DNA from 4 places in the Halomonas sp. V046 genome. Region 3 is predicted to be linked to each of the others. Evidence: predicted binding sites of a transcription regulator. Region 3 holds the regulator's gene; each other region holds the start of a gene.
The links. Region 3 encodes sigma-54, which starts transcription at its own class of promoters, with help from an activator protein. Its sites were predicted from a motif close to TGGCACNNNNNTTGCTNT; they were not measured.
Positions count from the first base shown of each region.

Region 1: a site for sigma-54 is predicted at 2,141-2,158, ahead of glnA (glutamate--ammonia ligase). Genes of this name have one in related genera too.
Region 2: a site for sigma-54 is predicted at 2,855-2,872, ahead of speB (agmatinase). Genes of this name have one in related genera too.
Region 4: a site for sigma-54 is predicted at 2,195-2,212, ahead of ACUN9Y_RS10975 (nitrate reductase). Genes of this name have one in related genera too.

Region 1 covers NZ_JBQXYF010000010.1:3,117-8,194, forward strand. Annotated here, with positions in the region: gene ACUN9Y_RS14395 (DUF4124 domain-containing protein) at 1-344, opposite strand, end outside; gene glnA (glutamate--ammonia ligase) at 554-1,960, opposite strand; gene ACUN9Y_RS14405 (hypothetical protein) at 2,481-2,996, shown strand; gene typA (translational GTPase TypA) at 3,168-4,994, shown strand.
Region 2 covers NZ_JBQXYF010000013.1:138,868-143,945, reverse strand. Annotated here, with positions in the region: gene ACUN9Y_RS17630 (mechanosensitive ion channel family protein) at 99-1,190, shown strand; gene ACUN9Y_RS17625 (sigma-54 interaction domain-containing protein) at 1,187-2,683, opposite strand; gene speB (agmatinase) at 2,982-3,932, shown strand; gene ACUN9Y_RS17615 (YjiH family protein) at 4,014-5,078, shown strand, end outside.
Region 3 covers NZ_JBQXYF010000004.1:47,374-52,451, forward strand. Annotated here, with positions in the region: gene ptsN (PTS IIA-like nitrogen regulatory protein PtsN) at 1-286, opposite strand, end outside; gene hpf (ribosome hibernation-promoting factor, HPF/YfiA family) at 293-601, opposite strand; gene ACUN9Y_RS06250 (RNA polymerase factor sigma-54) at 872-2,290, opposite strand; gene lptB (LPS export ABC transporter ATP-binding protein) at 2,568-3,293, opposite strand; gene lptA (lipopolysaccharide transport periplasmic protein LptA) at 3,290-3,826, opposite strand; gene lptC (LPS export ABC transporter periplasmic protein LptC) at 3,826-4,404, opposite strand; gene ACUN9Y_RS06270 (KdsC family phosphatase) at 4,420-4,980, opposite strand; gene ACUN9Y_RS06275 (KpsF/GutQ family sugar-phosphate isomerase) at 5,050-5,078, opposite strand, start outside.
Region 4 covers NZ_JBQXYF010000007.1:88,210-93,287, forward strand. Annotated here, with positions in the region: gene ACUN9Y_RS10965 (CmpA/NrtA family ABC transporter substrate-binding protein) at 57-1,175, opposite strand; gene ACUN9Y_RS10970 (ANTAR domain-containing response regulator) at 1,172-1,765, opposite strand; gene ACUN9Y_RS10975 (nitrate reductase) at 2,372-5,078, shown strand, end outside.

The DNA of each region.
Region 1 (5,078 bases), on a different contig from region 3:
CCATCCGCCGGCGCGGTGATCGCCACGATGTCGTAGGGCACGCCCACCGATGGCGGCCGCGTCATCGACGGGGAAGACGTCACCTGCTCGGCGGGGATGCCCAGCCCCGCGTCGGCGGCACCGCGAAGCGGCACTATCGTCACCGGCGCCAGGTTCACCGCTTGGCCTCCCTTGTCGGGATCATCGGTGTACAACACGCTGCCATCGGCAGCGCGGGTTCGATAGACCGTCTGCGCGCTGACGTCGACAGGCAGGACGATCGTCGCGACGAGGAACCAGACGCAAAGCATCTGGCGCCGACGTGCGGGAGCGGAACAGGACGAACACACAGACAGGCAGGTCATCGGGATATCCGAGAAGACGATCTCGTCAGCATGCCGCGGTGGCCTCGGCCGGCCAAGATGGCAGGTTGCCGCGCCTCGAGCCGGCCAAGGCGCGGCTCGCGCACGGTCCCGATGACATCCAGACACGAACAGGCCCCGCATCGGCGGGGCCTGTCATCGGATCGGTGGCAGCACCGATCCGTCTGGGGCGACGCCCCTGTTTGCCGTGATCAGCAGCTGTAGTACATATCGAACTCGATCGGGTGAGTCGTCATGCGAATCCGCTCGACGTCCTCGGACTTGAGCTCGATGTAGGCATCGATCATGTCGTCGGTGAAGACGCCCCCTTCGGTCAGGAAGGTGCGATCTTCGTCGAGGGCTGCCAGGGCCTGGTCGAGGCTCTCGGCCACGGTCGGGATGGCCTTGCCTTCTTCCGGCGGCAGGTCATACAGATTCTTGTCCATGGCGTCGCCAGGGTGAATCTTGTTCTTGATGCCGTCGATGCCCGCCATCAGCAGCGCCGCGAAGCTCAGGTAAGGGTTGGCGGTCGGGTCCGGGAAGCGGACTTCGACGCGCTTGCCCTTGGGGCTTGCGGTGTACGGAATACGGATGGACGCGGAACGGTTACGGGCGCTGTAGGCCAGCATGACCGGTGCTTCGAAGCCCGGCACCAGACGCTTGTACGAGTTGGTCGAGGCATTGGTGAAGGCATTCAGGGCACGCGCATGCTTGATGATGCCGCCGATGTAGAACAACGCCATCTCGGACAGACCGGCATATTCATCACCGGCGAACTGGTTGGTGCCATCTTTCCAGAAAGACTGGTGAACGTGCATGCCACTGCCGTTGTCGCCGACCAGCGGTTTGGGCATGAAGGTCGCGGTCTTGCCGTAGGCGTGGGCCACGTTGTGGATCACGTACTTCATTTCCTGCACTTCGTCGGCCTTCTTGACCAGGGTGTTGAACTTGACCCCGATTTCGTTCTGGCCGGCGTTGGACACTTCGTGGTGGTGCACTTCGACGCTCTGGCCGATGGCCTCGAGGGTGTTGCACATGGCGCCACGAATGTCATGGAAGCTGTCGACCGGGGGCACCGGGAAGTAGCCACCCTTGACCCGCGGACGGTGGCCCAGGTTGCCGCCTTCCACGGCGCGATCGGTAGACCAGGCGCCCTCTTCGGAGCTGATCTTGTACATCGAGCCTTCGATATCTGACTTCCAATGCACCTCATCGAAGATGAAGAACTCGGGCTCCGGACCGAAGAAGGCGGTATCACCCAGGCCGGTGGACTGCAGATAGGCCTCGGCACGCTTGGCGATGGAGCGCGGATCACGCTCGTAACCCTGCATGGTGGCCGGTTCGATGATGTCGCAGCGCAGAATCAGGGTCGTGTCTTCGGTGAACGGGTCAAGGAAGGCGGTGCCGTCTTCCGGACGCAGGATCATGTCGGACTCGTTGATGCCTTTCCAGCCGGAAATGGAGGAGCCATCAAACATCTGACCGTTTTCAAAAAACTCTTCGTCCACATCACGCGCAGGAATGGTGACGTGTTGCTCCTTGCCGGCGGTGTCGGTGAAGCGCAGGTCGATCCACTTCACATCATGTTCTTCAATCAGGGCGAGTGTCTTGTCTGACATGTGGTCCTCCACGTTGAGCTTGTTGCGTGACTCGAGTCTTCGACGGCTCGGCGACCCACGGCCACCGACGCCAATAGAGGGATGACCCTCGGCACAAAAGGGTTACCGCGATCTGTTGTAGCACGCCGCCCGGCGACTGCCCATGGCAGCGTGCGCGGCAAGATGACTCTAGTCACGTCAAATGCAGCTTGCGTGCCATGCCTGCACCAAGCTGGCAAAAAACAAATTCAGGCTGTTGATTTATAGACCAATATATTTTTCAAAGGATGCGCCATGATGAACCATACTGCTAGCAGCGGCACATTTTGACGGGCACGAGGCACTTGTTTTGCTCTTTCATGGTGCGAGATCACTTATTGTGCACAAAAACAGTGCAATCTGCTGCGTTTCAGGATGACTCCCCCAAATAGGGCGCCGACCGCATGCCGAACTGGAACCAAATGCAACGTAAAGATACACTTTATTACGTTGCCTCCGACCACCGCCCAGTGGCCGGCGCCACCCGCCATGGAGTGTCGTCGTGTACATCAGCTTGATCATTGATGCCAGATCCGCCGGCAAGGGACTGCCTCGACTGCTCGTGCAGGCCCGACGGTTGACGTCGTCGTACGCCGGCCACTGCGAAATATTGGTCGCCGACGATGACGCCGTCGCGCTTCTGGATATCGATATTCCCTCTCACCTGGCCCGCGTCGTCGGCTGCCTGCCGGCCCCCCTTGGCCGGCGCCTGAACATGGCCGCTTCCCACAGCCATGGGCGCATGCTCGGCTTCTGCCAGGGCAGCCTCGACAACGCCTGGATCGAGCGCATGCTGATGGCGGCCAAGCAGGGCACCAGCTCGGTGGTAAGGCCGCCACGCACCTGCATGCTCAGCTGGGCACGCTGGCAGCGGCGAGACACTCGTGGACTGGGCGTCGAGCGCACCTGGTTCGACCGCCTCGGTGGCTTCGATCCCGCGCTGGATCAACGCGCCATCGAGGATCTGGCCGTGCGGCTCAAGGCCTGTCGCGCCGAAATCATTACCCAACGGGCCTGAAAAGGTCGAAACTGGCGCCAACGTCCCCATGTACGCCGTGCGCACCTGCTCGCAGGTGCTTGAAACTTGGCGATCTTGCCGAACAAGGTCGAGATAACTGCGGACAACGCTGGTAGCCGTCGCGGCCCTGGCCCTATAATGCTGCCCCACTTTTTCCAGCAGGATCCCGTCGTGATCGAGAATCTTCGCAACATTGCCATCATCGCTCACGTCGACCACGGCAAGACCACCCTGGTCGACAAGCTACTCAGCCAGTCCGGCACTCTGGACCGCAAGGCCGAGGGCCAGGAACGCATCATGGACTCCAACGACCAGGAGAAGGAACGCGGCATCACCATCCTGGCCAAGAACACGGCGATCCGCTGGACTTCTCCCGACGACCAGAACTACCACATCAATATCGTGGACACCCCTGGACACGCCGACTTCGGCGGTGAAGTCGAGCGCGTCATGTCCATGGTCGACTCGGTCCTGCTGTTGGTGGACGCCGTCGATGGCCCCATGCCGCAGACCCGCTTCGTGACCCAGAAGGCCTTCGACCAAGGCCTGCGCCCGATCGTCGTGGTCAACAAGATCGACCGCCCCGGCGCGCGTCCGGACTGGGTCATCGACCAGATCTTCGACCTGTTCGACAACCTCGGCGCCAGCGACGAGCAGCTCGACTTCCCGATCATCTACTGCTCTGCCCTCAACGGCATCGCCGGGCCTGAGCCCGACCAGCTGGCCGAGGACATGACGCCGATGTTCCAGTCCATCGTCGACATCGTCGAGCCGCCCAAGGTCGAACTCGATGGCCCGCTGCAGATGCAGATCTCCGCACTGGACTACTCCAGCTACGTCGGCGTCATCGGCCTTGGCCGCATTACCCGCGGCTCCGTATCGCCGAACCAGCAGGTCACGGTCATCAGCAAGGAAGGCCAGACCCGCCGCGGCAAGATCGGCCAGGTCATGACCCACATGGGCCTCGAGCGCGTCCAGACCGACAAGGCCACCGCCGGCGACATCGTCTGCATCACTGGCGTCGACAGCCTGGCCATCTCCGACACCATCTGTGACCCGGCCGCCGTCGAGGCGCTGCCGGCCCTGACCGTCGACGAGCCCACGGTGTCCATGACCTTCCAGGTCAACGACTCGCCCTTCGCCGGCAAGGACGGCAAGTTCGTCACCAGCCGCAACATCAAGGACCGTCTCGACCAGGAGCTGATCCACAACGTGGCGCTGCGCGTCGAGCAAGGCGAATCACCGGAGAAGTTCATCGTCTCCGGCCGCGGCGAGCTACACCTGTCGGTGCTGATCGAAAGCATGCGTCGCGAAGGGTTCGAGGTGGCCGTGGGCCGCCCCGAGGTCATCATCCGCGAGATCGACGGCGTCAAGCAGGAGCCTTACGAAGAGGTCATCATCGACTGTGAGGAGCAGCATCAGGGCTCCATCATGGAAGAGCTCGGCTACCGCAAGGGCGAGCTGAAGAACATGAACCCCGACGGCAAGGGCCGGGTGCGCCTGGACTTCATCATCCCCGCCCGCGGCCTGATCGGTTTCCGCGGCCAGTTCCTGACCCTGACCTCCGGCACCGGCATCCTGACCAGCCGTTTCGATCACTACGGCGACCTGAAGCCCGACGCCTCCATCGAGCGTCGCAATGGCGTGCTGGTCTCCATGGTGCCCGGCAAGGCCCTGGCCTACGCCCTGTACGCCCTCCAGGAGCGCGGCAAGCTGATCATCGACCACGGCACCGAGGTCTATGAAGGCATGCTGGTCGGCATCAATAACCGTGCCAACGACATGGTGGTCAACCCGACCAAGGGCAAGAAGCTCGACAACATGCGCGCCTCGGGCAACGACGAGAACATCGTCCTGACCCCGCCGGTCCGCTTTACCCTCGAGCAGGCCATCGAGTTCCTCGACGATGACGAGCTGGTCGAGATCACGCCGGCCCATATCCGCCTGCGCAAGAAGTTCCTGACCGAGAACGAGCGCAAGCGCGCCGGCAAGAAGTAAAGGCCCGAGCACGCGCCGCCCCGCGGACCGTCCGGTCCCCGGGGTCTGCCGCACCCGTCCGGTCCACCACGCCACTGCCCGCCT
Region 2 (5,078 bases), on a different contig from region 3:
CTGTGTGGAAAGCCGGCCTGCGTGGAGAGCCGGCAGCGCTGGGTCAACCGCCATCAGCGACTATGCTCAGAGCAACGCCCAGCCCTGGAGGCATTGGCATGGACGAGCTTGAGCAGGTTCCCTTCCTGGCGCTGCTGCTGAGCGAGCTGCAGGACTATCTGACGGATCTCGGCACCATCGGCCCACGACTGATCGCGGGCCTGCTGCTGCTGGTGACGACCTGGCTGGTGGCCCGGCTCGCCGCCGCCATCGTGTCCCGGGTCTCGGCCAAGGCGCGCCTCAGGCGCAATCTGCGCGACGTGTTGACCATGCTGACCGGTCTCGGAGTGTGGCTCGGTGGCCTGCTCATCACCATCACCCTGGTCTTTCCCTCGGTCACCCCCGGCAAGGCCCTGACCACCCTGGGGCTCGGCTCCATCGCCATCGGCTTCGCCTTCAAGGACGTGTTCGAGAACTTCCTGGCGGGGCTTTTGATCCTGTGGCGAGAACCGTTCAAGATCGGCGACCACATCGCCCTCGAGTCCAACGATGTCGAGGGCCTGGTCGAGGAGATCACGGTGCGCGACAGCCGTATTCGACGCACCGACGGCCAGTTGATCGTGGTGCCCAACGCGCTGCTGTTCCAACACCCCGTCATCGTGCGCACCAACCGCGATGTCCGGCGCACCTCGATCATCGTCGGCGTGGCCTACGGGGAAGATGTCGATGAGGCCAGGGCGGTAATTCTCAAGGCGGTACAGGAAGTCGATTCGGTGCGAAGCGATGTGCGCACGGTCCAGGTCTTCGCCCAGGCCTTCGGCGCCAGCTCCATCGACTTCGAAGTCGCCTGGTGGACCGGCTCTCGACCGGTCGACATTCGCGCCTCCAGAGACCAGGTGGTGGCAGCGATCAAGCGCTCACTCGACGAGCACGGCATCGAGATTCCCTTCCCCTATCGCACCCTGGTGTTCAAGCCCGGCGAGCCGCTGTCGATCGCGCGGCCGGGCGCGCCAGGGCCCGGGGCGACGCCAGGGCCAGGGGCGACGCCAGAGCCAGAGTCAGGGGCGACGCCAGAGCCAGAGTCAGGGGCGACGCCAGAGTCAGCGACACGGGTACCCGAGTCACCAGCGAGACCGACCGACGAGCGCTCCGACGCGGCGGCACCTCGCCGGGACGGCCTGGGACCGGAGAGACCGCAACGGGGTGACTAGCGCAAAATCCTCAACCCATGCTGCTTGAGCTTGCGCACCACGCTGGGCTGACTGATGGCGAGGCGCTCGGCGATGGCGTAGGTGGACGACAGTCGATGACACAGCTCGGCGAGAATGGCCCGCTCGGCACGCGCGAGGGCATCCTTGAGACCTTCGTCAGTGCGCAGCGTGGCGTCCTGGCCATCGCATGCGTCGGCCGAGAACGGTTCATCCCGGTGTGGCGACGACTCGTCCCGGTGTGGCGGCGGCGCTGACTGGTGTGGCGGCGGCGCTGACTGGTGCCGTTCAGGCGTCCCTTGCGCCGTGGTCAATAGCGTCTCGCGGCCGCGAATGACGTCCTCGGCGGCGGACAGCCAGGCGCGCTCCAGGGCGTTCTCCAGCTCACGCACATTGCCCGGCCAATCCCGGCCCATCAGCGCCTGCCACAGGTCCCTGCCGAGCATCTTGGTCTCACCGTAGCGCTCGTTGAGGCGCGCAAGCTGACGCTCGGCGAGCCCGGGAATGTCCTCGCGGCGCTCCCGGAGCGGCGGCAGGGTCACCGGAATGACGTTCAGTCGGTAGTACAGATCGAGACGAAACACGCCCTGCTCGACCCGCGCCGCCAGGTCCTGATTGGTCGCCACCACGAGGCGGAAATCAACCCGCCGCGAGGCGCTGTCGCCGAGCCGGGTCACGCGTCCGTCCTGGATGACCTTGAGCAACTTGGTCTGCACCGATAGCGGCAGCTCGCCGATTTCATCCAGAAACAGGGTGCCACCGGCGGCCTGCTCGATCAGGCCAACCCGGCCACCGGGGGCGGCCCCCGAGAAGGCACCCTGGCGATAGCCGAACATCTCGGACTCGAACAGGCTCTCGGGAATGGCCGCGCAGTTGACGTCGATGAAGGGCCCATCGGCCCGCGAGCTCCAGCGGTGCAGCTGCCTGGCGAAGGCGGTCTTGCCGACCCCGGACTCGCCGAGCATCAACACCGTGGCATCGGTCGGCGCGACCCGTTTCAGCAGCAAGGCCACCTCGCGCATCACTCGACTCTTGATTTCCAGGTCGCCGAGTTCGGCCTCCAGACACTCGCTGTCCTCTTGGCTGGCGAGGCGGCCCTTCAGATGCTCGCTAAAACGACGCTGCAGCAGCGAGTACTCCTGCTGCAGCAGCTGCAGGTCGGTGAGATCCATCGACCGGCTGACCACCGCCACCAGTCGCTCGCCGTCGAACACCGGGTGGGCCTGAGCGATCACCCGGCGCCCGGTACCGGTGTGCTGCACCACCTGAGCCGGCTCGCCGCTGCGAATCACTTCGAGGCTCACCGACGGCTTGAGCACGCCATCGGCCACCAGCGCCTGCACGGTTGTCGCGCACAGCTCCTCCCGCGACATGCCGTACACCGCGGCCGCACCGGGGCTGACATCACGAATGCCACCGTCCGGTGCGACGATGAAGAAGTGATCGTGGGCGGTGTCGATGATGGTCTGCAGGATAAGGGCGTCGGTCGTGCTCATGCTGTCGATCCAAAAATGCATCATTGATCCACGAGTGTATCACCAGCGCCGTCGCAGTGATCCATTGTTGGATCAATCGGCTGTGCTGGCCCACGGCCGTGCTGCCCCGGGGGCATCTGGGGCCAGAAAATCCGCGACCCGATTAGCCTTTCGTCTAAGATTGAACAATGATGGCACGCCGCCTGCTTACTCCCTGTCAGGACTCGTCAACAGGCGAGCGAAGGGTCCAGAGTTCAAGGGCCCAGCACGCGACCACCGCCACCAGGCCGTGACGACTCAGACACAGCAGGGAGACAGCATGAGCGACTTCAACCAACCCTTGGGCGGCAACGAGATGCCGCGCTTCGGCGGCCCCGCCACGATGATGCGCCTGCCGACCCAGACCGACGCCAAGGGCCTGGACGCCGCCTTCATCGGCATTCCCATGGATATCGGCACGTCCAATCGCCCGGGCACGCGTCTCGGCCCGCGTCAGATTCGCGACGAATCGCGCATGCTGCGGCCGTACAACATGGCGACCCGCGCCGCCCCCTTCGACAGCCTGCAGGTGGCCGACATCGGCGACGTTCCGATCAACACCTTCAACCTGCCGAAGAACCTCGACATCATCACCGAGTTCTACACCAAGGTGCTGGCCGAAGGCTGCGTTCCGCTGACCCTGGGGGGGGACCACACCCTGACCTGGCCGATCCTGCGCGCCATCGCCAAGAAGCACGGCCCGGTCGGCCTGATCCACATCGATGCCCATGCCGACGTCAACGAGCACATGTTCGGCGAAGAGGTGGCCCACGGCTGCCCGTTCCGGCGCGCCCAGGAAGAAGGCCTGCTGGACGCCAACCGAGTGGTGCAGATCGGCCTGCGCGGCACCGGTTACGCCGCCGAGGATTTCGACTGGTGCCGCGAGCAGGGCTTCCGCGTGGTCCAGGCCGAGCAGTGCTGGTACAAGTCATTGGCGCCGCTGATGGCGGAGGTACGCGAGCAGATGGGCGACGGCCCGGTGTACATCTCGTTTGACATCGATGGCCTCGACCCGTCCGTGGCGCCGGGTACCGGTACCGTGGAAATGGGCGGCCTGACCGCTCAACAAGGCCTCGAGATCGTCCGCGGCGCGGCCGGCCTCAACGTGGTCGGTGGCGACCTGGTAGAGGTCTCCCCGCCCTACGACACCAGCGGCAACACGGCACTGATGGGCGCTACCCTGCTCTACGAAATGCTCTGTGTGCTCCCGGGCGTCGAAAGCCGCGACTAGCCACTCGTCGACACCCACCACGCCCCTTCCGAGGGTGCCCCTGGAGGGCACCCCACACTACAAGACCAACGAGTGCTTCCCATGTCTTCCCAACTGCATTCCGCCGACGCCATCAGCACCGAGGGCAAGCCGCTCAGCACCCACGGCCTGATCAAGTTCCTGGTGCCCTCGATCCTTGGCATTCTGCTGTTTCTGGTGCCCTTCTCCGTGGGCGATTCGATCAACATCGGCATGGGCCTGGCCGCCGACTGGCTCAAGGCCAGCCTCGGTGACAGCCTGCCGGCCATCGCCGTCGTCGTCCTGTGCCTCTCGCTGGTACTGACGCTGGTGGTCAAATTGGCCAAACCGGGCTGGGCCCGACAGGGCGCGCTGCATGAGCTGTTCGACGTGGCCCCGCTGTGGGTCGGGATGCGTGCCCTCGGTGCTGCATTCGCGCTGATGACCTACTTCCAGGTCGGCCCCGAATTCATTACCGCGTCCTTCACCGGTGGCGTGATGCTCAATGACCTGGCCCCGGTGCTGCTGACGTTCTTCTTCTTCGCCGCCATCCTGTTGCCGTTTCTGGTCGACTTCGGCTTCATGGAATTCATCGGCAGCCTGGTGCGCACGCCCTTTCGCAAGATCTTCGGCCTGCCCGGGCGCAGCGCCATCGATGCCACGGCCTCCTGGATGGGCTCCGGCACCGTGGGCGTGCTGATCACCACCCAGCAGTACGAGCAGGGCTACTACAACTGCCGCGAAGCCTCGGCGATCGCCACCAACTTCTCCATCGTCTCCATCGCCTTCGCGCTGCTGGTGACAAGCTTCATCGGCATCAACCACCTGTTCGTGCCGTTCTACCTGACCGTGGTGGTCGCCGGCCTGGTCGCGGCGGTGATCGTGCCGCGCCTGCCGCCCCTGTCGCGCAAGCCGAACACCTACTATGAACCTGTCGGCTGCCGTATCCAGGAAGAAAACACCGGCTCCCAGAACCTGCTGCGCTATAGCCTCGGTCTCGCCGTGGCCCGCGCCGAGACCGCACCGGGGCCGGCCAAGCTTGCCCGGGTCGCGCTGTTCAACGTCGCCGACATCTTCTTCGGCCTGCTGCCGCTGGTTATCGCCATCGGTACCGTCGCCCTGGTGCTGGCGGAGTTCACACCGCTGTTC
Region 3 (5,078 bases):
GTTCGCCGTCGATGGCGTCGAAGTCGATGGGCTCGGCGAGCTTGAGAAAGCCGCAGATCGGCGCCTTGCAGTGCGGGCTGCGGGCATGGGGAATGGCGACGCCATTGCCGATGCCGGTGCTGCCCAGGCGCTCTCGGCCAATCAAGCGGCTGAAGACTTCCTGGCTATCCAGGCTAGGGGTGTTTTGCGCGATGAAGGTGCTGAAAAACTCCAGCACCCTCTTCTTGCTGCCTCCCGGCACATCGTAGAGCGTGCGCTCGGGAGGAAGAATGGCGTCCAGTGTCATGAGGGATCAGCGAATGCCGGCGCCTTGGGCGCGGGCCTGTGATTTTTCCTTATGCTTGACCAACTGGCGATCCAGCTTGTCGGCAAGCGCGTCAATGGCGGCATACATGTCAATGTCCGTGGCATCCGCATGCAGGTCGGCGCCGGCGGCGTGAAGCGTGCAGGCGGCGAGCTGGCGTTCTTTTTCGACGGAGAGAGTCACCTGAACGTTGGTAATATTATCGTAGTGACGCTCAACGCGAGCGAGCTTCTCCTGTACATAGTCACGCAGGGGGTCGGTCAGTTCCACATGATGGCCAGTGATATTGACTTGCATGACACGCTCCTTGCTCTTGCGGGTGATGGCTCGATTGTAACCCTTTTTCCGATCCTGCAAACCCCCTGTCATCCACTCGTCAAAATTGCCCGGCAATGGCGTTTTTTCAAGGGGTTGTGCTTTTGTGGCAAGTGGGCTATAGGCGCTCGGCCGGTGCCTGGCTGACCGCTGGTTGGTACCGGAAGGGAGCATCGTCCAGGGCGATACGCAACGCTCGACAAGCGTCAGGGCGGCGCATCTTTTCCGGGGTGGGTGGCCTTTCCCTGCCCGTCACCGCAACCGCTTGCGCTCGCTGGAAGAGCGGATGTTCATCGCTTCGCGGTACTTCGCCACGGTACGCCGTGCCACGTTGACGCCATCTTCGGCCAGCAGGTCGACCAGCTTGCTGTCGGAGAGTGGCTTGCGTGGAGGCTCATCGTGAATGAGCTTCTTGATCCTGGCTCGGATGGCGGTGCTGGAATGGGCATCGCTACCGCCGTCGCCACCCACCTGACTCGAGAAAAAGTACTTCAACTCGAAGACGCCCCGTGGGGTATGCACGAATTTCTGCGTTGTGACGCGGGAGATCGTCGACTCATGCATCTCCACCTTGTCGGCGATATCGGCGAGTATCAACGGTCTCATCGCGGCTTCCCCGTGGTCCAGGAAGTCGATCTGGCGGACCATGATCTCGCGCCCGACCTTGAGCAGCGTGTCGTTGCGGCTCGACAGGCTTTTCATCAGCCAGCGGGCTTCCTGGAGATGATCCTTGAGGAACTGGTTGTCCTGGCTCTTGTCGGCACGACGTATCAGGGCGGCGTAGTCGGGCTGGATGCGAAGCCTGGGCATGGCGTCGGGATTCAGCTCGACTTGCCAGCCCTCGCGGGTGTGTCGTACCACGAGATCCGGGATGACGTAGGTCGAGCCGCTGTCGCCGAAACCACTGCAGGGGCGAGGGTCGAGGCTGCGGATCAGGTCGATGACCGCATCGAGCTCGCTATCCTCGAGCCCGAGTCGGCGCTTGAGCAGGCGACGGTCGTCGCCTGCCAGGGCCTCCAGGAACTGGCGTACCAGTCGGCCGGCCTGAGGCAGCAAGGCCGTGTCGCGGGGCAGGGCGTCGAGCTGAAGCATCAGGCACTCGCGAAGGTCTCGGGCGAAGACGCCGGTGGGCTCGAAGCGCTGCAGGCGGGTCAATACGCCTTCCACTTCGATCAGCTCGAGATCGCCCAGGTCTTGGCGCTTGAGGCCCTCGTGAATGTCCTCGAGGGATTGGTCGAGATAGCCATCGGCGTTGGTCGCGTCGATCAGGCTCTCCGCGATCTGGACGTCGCGCGCCGCGATGTCGAGCATCGCCAGTTGCCAGAGCAGGTGGTCGTGCAACGACTGGCCGTCCGGCTGGCGCTCGAAATCCGGGCCCTCGCCACTGCCGGCCGGGGAGGTGCCCAGGTCCTGATAGGTATCCGACCAGTCACTGTCCACGGTCAACTCGCTCGGAATCTCGTCGGACCAGTCGTCGTCGGGCGCCTCCTTGACCGCTTGCTCGCCGAACTCGTCCTCGAGTTCGAGCATGGGGTTGGTCTCCAGCGCCTGCTGGATTTCCTGACGCAGATCCAGAGTGGAAAGCTGCAGCAGGGCGATCGCCTGCTGCAGTTGGGGAGTCATGGTGAGCTGGGTGCCGACACGCAGTTGCAGCGACGCCTTCAAGGACATGCGGATAATCCACTCGACTTACGGAAAGGTCCACCCTAGCCCCCAGTGCTTGACCATGCAAGGCTCTTGCCAACATAAGATGTTAACGCAAGGAAGTGCGTGGTCGAGATCAGAGACGTTGCCCAATGCGGAGCACCCGGGCGGTCTCCCGCGGGGGCTCGCAAAGCCTCGCCGAGGCGCGCCAGAGGAGGCTTCGTGGCGGGGGAGAGGCGTTATTCGGCCGACAGGATCCGGCGTGGCGCTTGGTACCACACCGTCGTCGCGGCCCCGGCGGTTGTCAGAGCCTGAAGTTCTCGCCGAGGTAGACTTCCTTGACCTTCTGGTTGGCGAGAATGGCATCGGCGCCGCCTTCGGCGATGATCTGGCCGTCACCGACGATATAGGCATGATCGCAGATGTCCAGCGTATCGCGGACGTTGTGATCGGTGATCAGGACACCAATGTCGCGAGCCTTGAGCTGGCGAATGATGGTCTTGATCTCACCCACCGAGATCGGGTCGACGCCGGCGAAGGGTTCATCGAGCAGAATAAAGGCGGGTTCCGTGGCCAGCGCTCGAGCGATCTCGACCCGTCGACGCTCACCGCCAGACAGGCTCATGCCTGGATTGTCGCGAATGTGAGTCACGTGAAAATCCTCGAGCAGCTGCTCGAGGCGCGACTCGCGGCCGCCGCGATCCAGATCCTTGCGTGTCTCGAGAATCGCCATGATGTTGTCGGCCACCGACAGCTTGCGAAAGATCGAGGCTTCCTGGGGCAGGTAGCCGATGCCGGCAAGGGCCCGTTCGTGCATGGCGGCGCGGCTCAGGTCCTGGTCATCGATGGTGACCGTGCCCGCATCGGCGCGCACCAGGCCGACGATCATGTAGAAGGAAGTCGTCTTGCCGGCCCCGTTGGGTCCGAGCAGGCCGACGATGCTGCCTTGGGCGATGGACAGGCTGATGTCCTGGACCACGCGGCGACGCTTGTAGCTCTTGGCCAGGTGGCGGGCGTGAAGTGTCTTCATTGGCTGCCTTGCTGCTCCGGCTCCAGGGTCATGCGAATGCGCTGGGTACCATCGACGCCCTCGGCGCTGGAGCGAGCCTGTACCACACGGCGATCGAGAAAGTACTCGAGGTAGGCACCATCGAAGGTGTCGTTGGCCTTGTGCAGCTCGGCCTCATTGATCAGCTCCATGCGCCGCTCTGCGACGTGGTAGATCACCGTACGTCCCCAGCCTTTGACCACCGGTTCTTCGGGAGAGGGTTTCTGTTCGAGGTAGGCGCGCTGGCCGGTGGCCGTCGCCCGGGTCAGCTGTCCTTGGTCGTTGCGCTGGATCTCTACCCGGTTGCCGGTGAGGATCATGCTGCCCTGGACAATACGAACGTCGCCCGTATAGACGGCCGTGCCGGCACGATCGTCGAGATCGAGGCGATCGGCTTCGACCTGAATCGGGGCGCTGCGGTCACTTTCCAGGGCGAAGACAGAGGGGCTGGCGAGGCCGGCGGCCAGGCCTGCTCCCAGGCATAGGGAGAGCAGGTGGGCGGGTCGCAATCGCATCATTGAGCAGACTCCTCTTGGGGTTTGGGCGGATGGTAGCCGGTCACATTGTCGGTCAGTCGGGCGCGGTTGTCATGGATCCAGGCGTCGAAGCGATCACCGACCATTTCCTGTGGGGGCTGGCGCAGCACGGCCCGGGTCTCGCTCCAGGCGTGACCGTCGGTGTTGTCATAATGGAGAGTTTCGGTGTCCAGTCGCCATCGCTCGGCTGGCGCCTCCAGATGGGCATTGCCGGTCAGTGTCAGGGGGTTGCCGTCCGGACCCAGCACGCCTTGCTCGGCGCTGGCAAGCCAGTTCCTGCCGCTGTCATCGATCAGGGCGATATCGGGCGTCTCCAGGCGGGTGACATCATCCAGCGGGGTATGTACCAGGCGTGGTGTGTCGACGCGCTGGTGGGGCTGACCGTCGGCGTCGAAGCGCGTCAGGCGCGCATTTTTCAGGTAGTAGTCGGGCTCGCCCGCCTGATCCTTGGGGATCAGGTTCGGTACCGAAGCATCGTGTGGGTCGAGCAGCGCAAGGCCTGCCCCAAGGGCCAACAGCAGGAGGACCAGCCAGAAGCGAAAACCCGGTCGCAGCATGCGCCAATTCATCGTTTAGTGACCGCCGTGCAGGTAGGTGTCGAGCACGCTGCCCCAGTGGCCCTGGGCCATCAGCAACTGGTCGCAGATCTCACGTACGGCACCCTGCCCGCCGCCGGCGTCGGTGACCCATTGGGCATGTTCACGCAGGTAGCTAGGCGCCCCGGGCACGGTGATACCGACGCCGCTGGCACAGATGCAAGGCAGATCTGGCAGGTCATCGCCGCAGTACGCCACCTGAGTGAGGTCGATGCCAAGCCGCTCGCACAATGCCTTGAGCTGAGGCAGCTTCTTCTCGACGCCCTGATAGACATGCACGATGCCGAGCGCTTTCGCCCGCTGGGTAACCATGGGCGATTCGCGGCCGGTGATCAGGGCGACCTCGATGCCCGCGCGTTTGGCCAGCTTCAGGCCGTGCCCATCCAGGGTGTTGAACGCCTTGGTCTCGATGCCGTCGGCCTGAAAATACAGGCGGCCGTCGGTCATGACGCCGTCGACGTCCAGTGCCAGCAGTCGCACTCGGCGCAGGGGGTCGACGAGGTCCTGGGGGAGGGAAGGGGCGGCTAGGTTGGGCATCGCACTATCCTTGAGCTTGGGAAACGAGTGACGTCGGCGCGTGCGTGTGCACCCCGCGGCGAAGCGGGGTCAGATCACACCGCTGGCGAGCAGATCAT
Region 4 (5,078 bases), on a different contig from region 3:
CGGCGCGCCGTCCGGTGTCGAGGCACACCATTGGTGCGCCTTGGCGGCGGTTTGCACTATTCACCTTCAGGCCCCTGAGTCCGGGGCCGAGCCACGCGGTCGAAGGCGGTTGGGCTATAGCAATCCTCCAGGGTGTCGGCGTCGAGTCGGCGGCCCCTGGCCGTGAGCTGTTGATCGAGGTGCTCGGCGATGGCGACGAAGGCCTCCGGGCAGGGCCGCAGCACTTCGGTGAGACGCTGGCGGGCGGGTGCCAGGCCCAGGCGCAGGTCATCCAGGTGGTCGATGCTGCGGTCCAGATAGGGTGGTAGGGCGAGCCAATCCCGAGTCTGTCGCGTCGCCGTCGGAACCTCATCGAGCCAGGCGGCGGTGGCGATCAGCGAGCGTATCAGCGCGTCCAAGGTGCCCGGGTAGCGCTTGGCCCAGGACGCGGTGACGCCGAGTACCTTCTCCGGATGTCCGGGCCACAGGTCGGCGCCAGTGGCGACGATGCGTCCCACGCCGTGATGCTCGGCCAGGCTCCCCCAGGGTTCGCCGACGCAGAAGCCATCGATCTGGCCGTCGCGCAGGGCGTCGACCATCCGCGGCGGCGGCAGGGCGACGAGCTCGACGCTGCTGTCCGGGTCGATGCCGCCACGACCCAGCCAATCACGCAGCTGAAAGTGCTGACACGACCAGGGATAGACCATGGCCAGCCGCGGTGGCGTGCCGCTGCCGTGGATCAGGTGCTCGGCCAGGGTCTCGCGCAGCCGGCGCGCGTTGGCGCCCGGATCTTGTGGGGCAGGAGGAGGCATGCCCTCGGCATAGCGATTGGACAGCACCAGGGTATTGCCCTGGGAGCCGAGCACCATCGGCGCCAGGGTTTCACAGGGCGCACGGGACAGGCCGAGGCTCATGGCCAGCGGCAGCGGGGCAAGCATATGGGCGCCGTCGAGCAGGCCGGCGGCGACCTTGTCGCGCAGGGTCGACCAGGCGTTCTCGCGTGACAGACTGACATCCAGTCCTGCGGCAGCGAAGAAGCCGCCTTCTCGGGCGGCCACCAGCAGGGCGGCATCGACTAGCGGGATGAAGCCCAGCGTCAGCGCCTCGAGTTCGGGCGGTCGGAAGGAGGCCCCTGCGGCCGTGATGGAGGTGCAGATCGCCGTGGCGGACGACGGCGTCGTCGGTGGTTGGTTCATTGTCCCTTCTCCAGGCGTTCGAGGATGTCGATCACGTTGGTGGCCACCTCATGGATGCGTTGGCCGCGGTCCATGGCCAGCTTGCGCAGCATGCGGTAGGCCTGCTGCTCGTCGCAGCTCTGATGCTTCATCAGCAGGCCCTTGGCGCGCTCGATACGCTTGCGTTCGGCGAGCTGATTGCGCGTTCGATCGAGCTCCTGACGCATGGACTGGAAGGACGCGAAGCGGGCGATGGCGACGTCCATGATCGCCTTGACTCGCCCGGGAACCAGGCCGTCGACCACGTAGGCACTGACGCCGGCCTTGAGCGCATCCTGCATCGAGTGCGGGTCGTGCTGGTCGGCGAAGAACACCACCGGGCGAGGGTTCTCGCGATTGAGCAAGGCCATGCTGTCCAGGGTGTCGCGATCGGGGGATTCCATGTCGATGATCACCACGTCCGGGCGATGGCGCGCGACCATGTCGTTGAGGCTGGCCGGGCTCGTCAGACGGCAGATGACCGCGTGGCCCTCGCCGGCCAATGCCTCTTCGATCATGGCGGCACGCACGATCTCGTCGTCGACCAGAAGCACTTTCAGGGGTTCGGGCATGGGCGTGACTCGTGGACTGGAGCTGGCCGACCGCCAGGGCGGTCGGGCGGTGCGGAAGATAGCGGAACGCTTGGGTCCTCGCGATGCCTAGTTGATGCAATAAGCTAATGCAATAAACTAATGCAACAGGTTTATGCAATAAGTGTTCCAGGTGTGGGCCGGCGAGCCACGGTCAAGCCGACGGCGCCTCGGCTGTGGGCACGCCCCTCATTGGGCGGGGACCTTGGACGCCTCCCCGCGACGCAGGGGAATGACGCCGGGGGCACGACGCCGGAAGGGGCGGCGGTGTTTGCTGCACCGCAGTGGTGCAGCCGACCTTGGTGCGCCGGAGCCATGGTGCACCAGGACCGGCGTGATCGCCGGTTCGCGCTGGCGGGACTCGTGAAGGGATCCCTGCCGGACGCCGTTTGGTCGCCACTTTCGCTAGCCTGGCACGTCTCTTGCTTTCCTGATGGGTAGATCAGGGGGAGCCAACGCCGGCTTCCACCGGCAACGACGCCCACCGGTCCTTGAGTGCTTGCCGCCGCCGCGGTGAGTCACCAGGACGGTGGGCGTCTTGCGTGGTGGCTCCCCCGCCACGCTATCAATGGCATCCAGGAGAGCGATATGGCTCAGTTGTGCAACGCCCGGGGCGAGCCGCGGTCAGACAGCGTCACCGCCTTGACCACCTGTCCCTATTGCGGGGTGGGCTGCGGGGTCAAGGCGCGCCTCGAGGCCGGGGTCGTGGTGGACGTCGAAGGCGATAGCGAGCATCCCGCCAACTACGGTCGCCTGTGCGTGAAGGGCTCGGCGCTGGCGGAGACGCTTGGCCACCACGGCCGCTTGACGCGCCCTCGGGTGGATGGCATCGAGGTCGACTGGGAGACCGCCCTGGACGCGGTCGGTGAGCGCCTTCAAGGTGTCCGTCACCGCCACGGCAACCAGGCCGTCGCCGGATACCTCTCGGGGCAACTGTTGACCGAGGACTACTACGCGGCCAATAAGCTGTTCAAGGGCTTTCTCGGCACGCCCCATCTGGATACCAATTCGCGGCTGTGCATGGCGTCGGCGGTGGCCGCCTACAAGCGCTCGTTCGGCGCCGACGCCGTACCCTGCAGCTACGAGGATCTGGAGGAGGCCGAACTGGTCGTGCTGGTCGGCTCCAACCTGGCCTGGAATCACCCGGTGCTGTTCCAGCGTCTGCGCGTGGCCAAGACCCGCAATCCGCTGATGCGCGTGGTGGTCATCGACCCACGCGTGACCGACAGCTGCGAGTTGGCCGATCTGTATCTGGGCATACGGCCCGGGTCGGATGCCCGCCTGTTCAACGGGCTGCTGGCCTTCATGGCGGATCGCAGGCGACTCGACAGGGTCTATCTGGACGCCTTCACCTCGGGCTTCGATGACGCCCTGGCGGCCGCGCGGGAGGGCGGCGGCGATATCGAGGCCGTGGCGGCGGACTGCGACGTCGACGCCGAGCGACTCGAGACCTTCTACTACTGGTTTGCCAGCCAACTGCACGTGGTGACGCTTTACTCCCAGGGCATCAATCAATCCACCAGCGGCACCGACAAGTGCCACGCGATCATCAACTGCCACCTGGCCGGCGGCAAGATCGGCCTGCCGGGTGCCGGACCCTTTTCCATCACCGGCCAGCCGAACGCCATGGGTGGGCGTGAGGTGGGCGGCCTGGCCAATCAGCTCGCCGCTCACATGGACTACGATGGCCCCGGCGCCATCGACCGGGTGACGCGCTTCTGGACCACCGATTCGCTGACCCCGACGTTGCCACAGGGGCCGGGCCACAAGGCGGTCGACCTGTTCGAGGCCATCGAGCGCGGCGAGATTCAGGCGCTGTGGATCATGGCGACCAATCCGCTGATCAGCCTGCCCGACGCCAACCGGGTGCGCGCCGCCATCGCCAAGTGCCCGCTGGTGATCGTCTCTGAGTGCATGGCGGACACCGACCTGGTCGAGCTCGCCGATATCGTGCTACCGGCCAGCGGCTGGTCGGAGAAGGACGGCACCGTGACCAACTCCGAGCGGCGCCTGTCTCGACAGCGCGGGTTGATGCCCCCTCCCGGTGAGGCTCGCCACGACTGGTGGATCATCGCGCGGGTGGCCGAGCGCCTGGGGTACGGTGAGGCCTTCGCCTATGCGCACCCGAGCGAGATCTTCACCGAGCACGCGGCGCTCTCCGGCTTCGAGAACGACGCCGAGCATCAGCGCCGGCTGTTCGATATCTCGGCGTTGGCCGGGCTTGATCGTGCCGGCTATGACGCCCTGGCGCCGATCCAGTGGCCGGTGACCCGGGAGTCCCCGCAGGGCACTGCGCGGCTGTTCGAGGACGGGCGCTTTGCCACCCCCGACGGCCGGGCTCGGCTGTGGCCGGTGACGCCGAGGGCGCCCGAGCAGCCGCTGACCGAGGCCTACCCACTGCGCCTGAACAGCGGACGGGTGCGCGATCAGTGGCACACCATGACCCGCACCGGGCGCGCTCCGCGCTTGATGAACCATCGCGCCGAGCCCTTCGTCGAGGTCCACGAGGCCGACGCCGAGGCCCTCGGCCTCCTCGACCAGGGCCTGGCACGGATCAGCGCCGCCGGCGGCGAAATGCGAGCCCGGGTACGGGTCTCACCGGCGCAGCGCCGGGGCGAAGTGTTCGTGCCGATCCACTGGACCGATCGTTTCAGCCTGGCGGCGCGGGCGGGGAGCCTGTTTGCTGCCTTCACCGACCCGCTGTCGGGTCAACCCGAATCCAAGCATGGCGCGGTGGCGCTTACGCCCTTGCCGAGCGCCTGGGAAGCGACCCTGGTCATGGCGACCGATCTTGCGACGCCAGAGATTGCCGCGCAGGCGTGTGCCGATACCGCCTACTGGACCCGGGTGCCACTGGTCGCTGGTGAGCGCTGGCAGCTCGCCGGTGATCCGCGGCTCGCCACTCGCGACTGGCTGGTCTGGCTCGATGCGACCCTGCCGGTGGCGGCGGGGCCGGTGGCCCATGACCCGGCAAGCGGCCGCCTGCGTGCCGCCGGCATCGAGCATGGCCGGCTGCGCTGGTGGCTGATGGTCGCGCCGGTCGGTGAGTTGCCGGGCCTTGGCTGGGTCTGTGAACGACTGACCGAGGCCGCCGCCGGGGGCGTACTGAGCGCCGAGCAGCGCCGCCGGGTGCTGGCGGGCTGTGACGATGGTGCGGCGGACCAGGGGCCCGTCGTGTGCAGCTGCCATCAGGTCGGGCGCAACGCCATTGTCACGGCCATTCGCGGCGGCGACGACAGCGTCGAGGCCCTCGGCGCCCGGCTCGCCTGTGGCACCCAGTGCGGTAGCTGTGTTC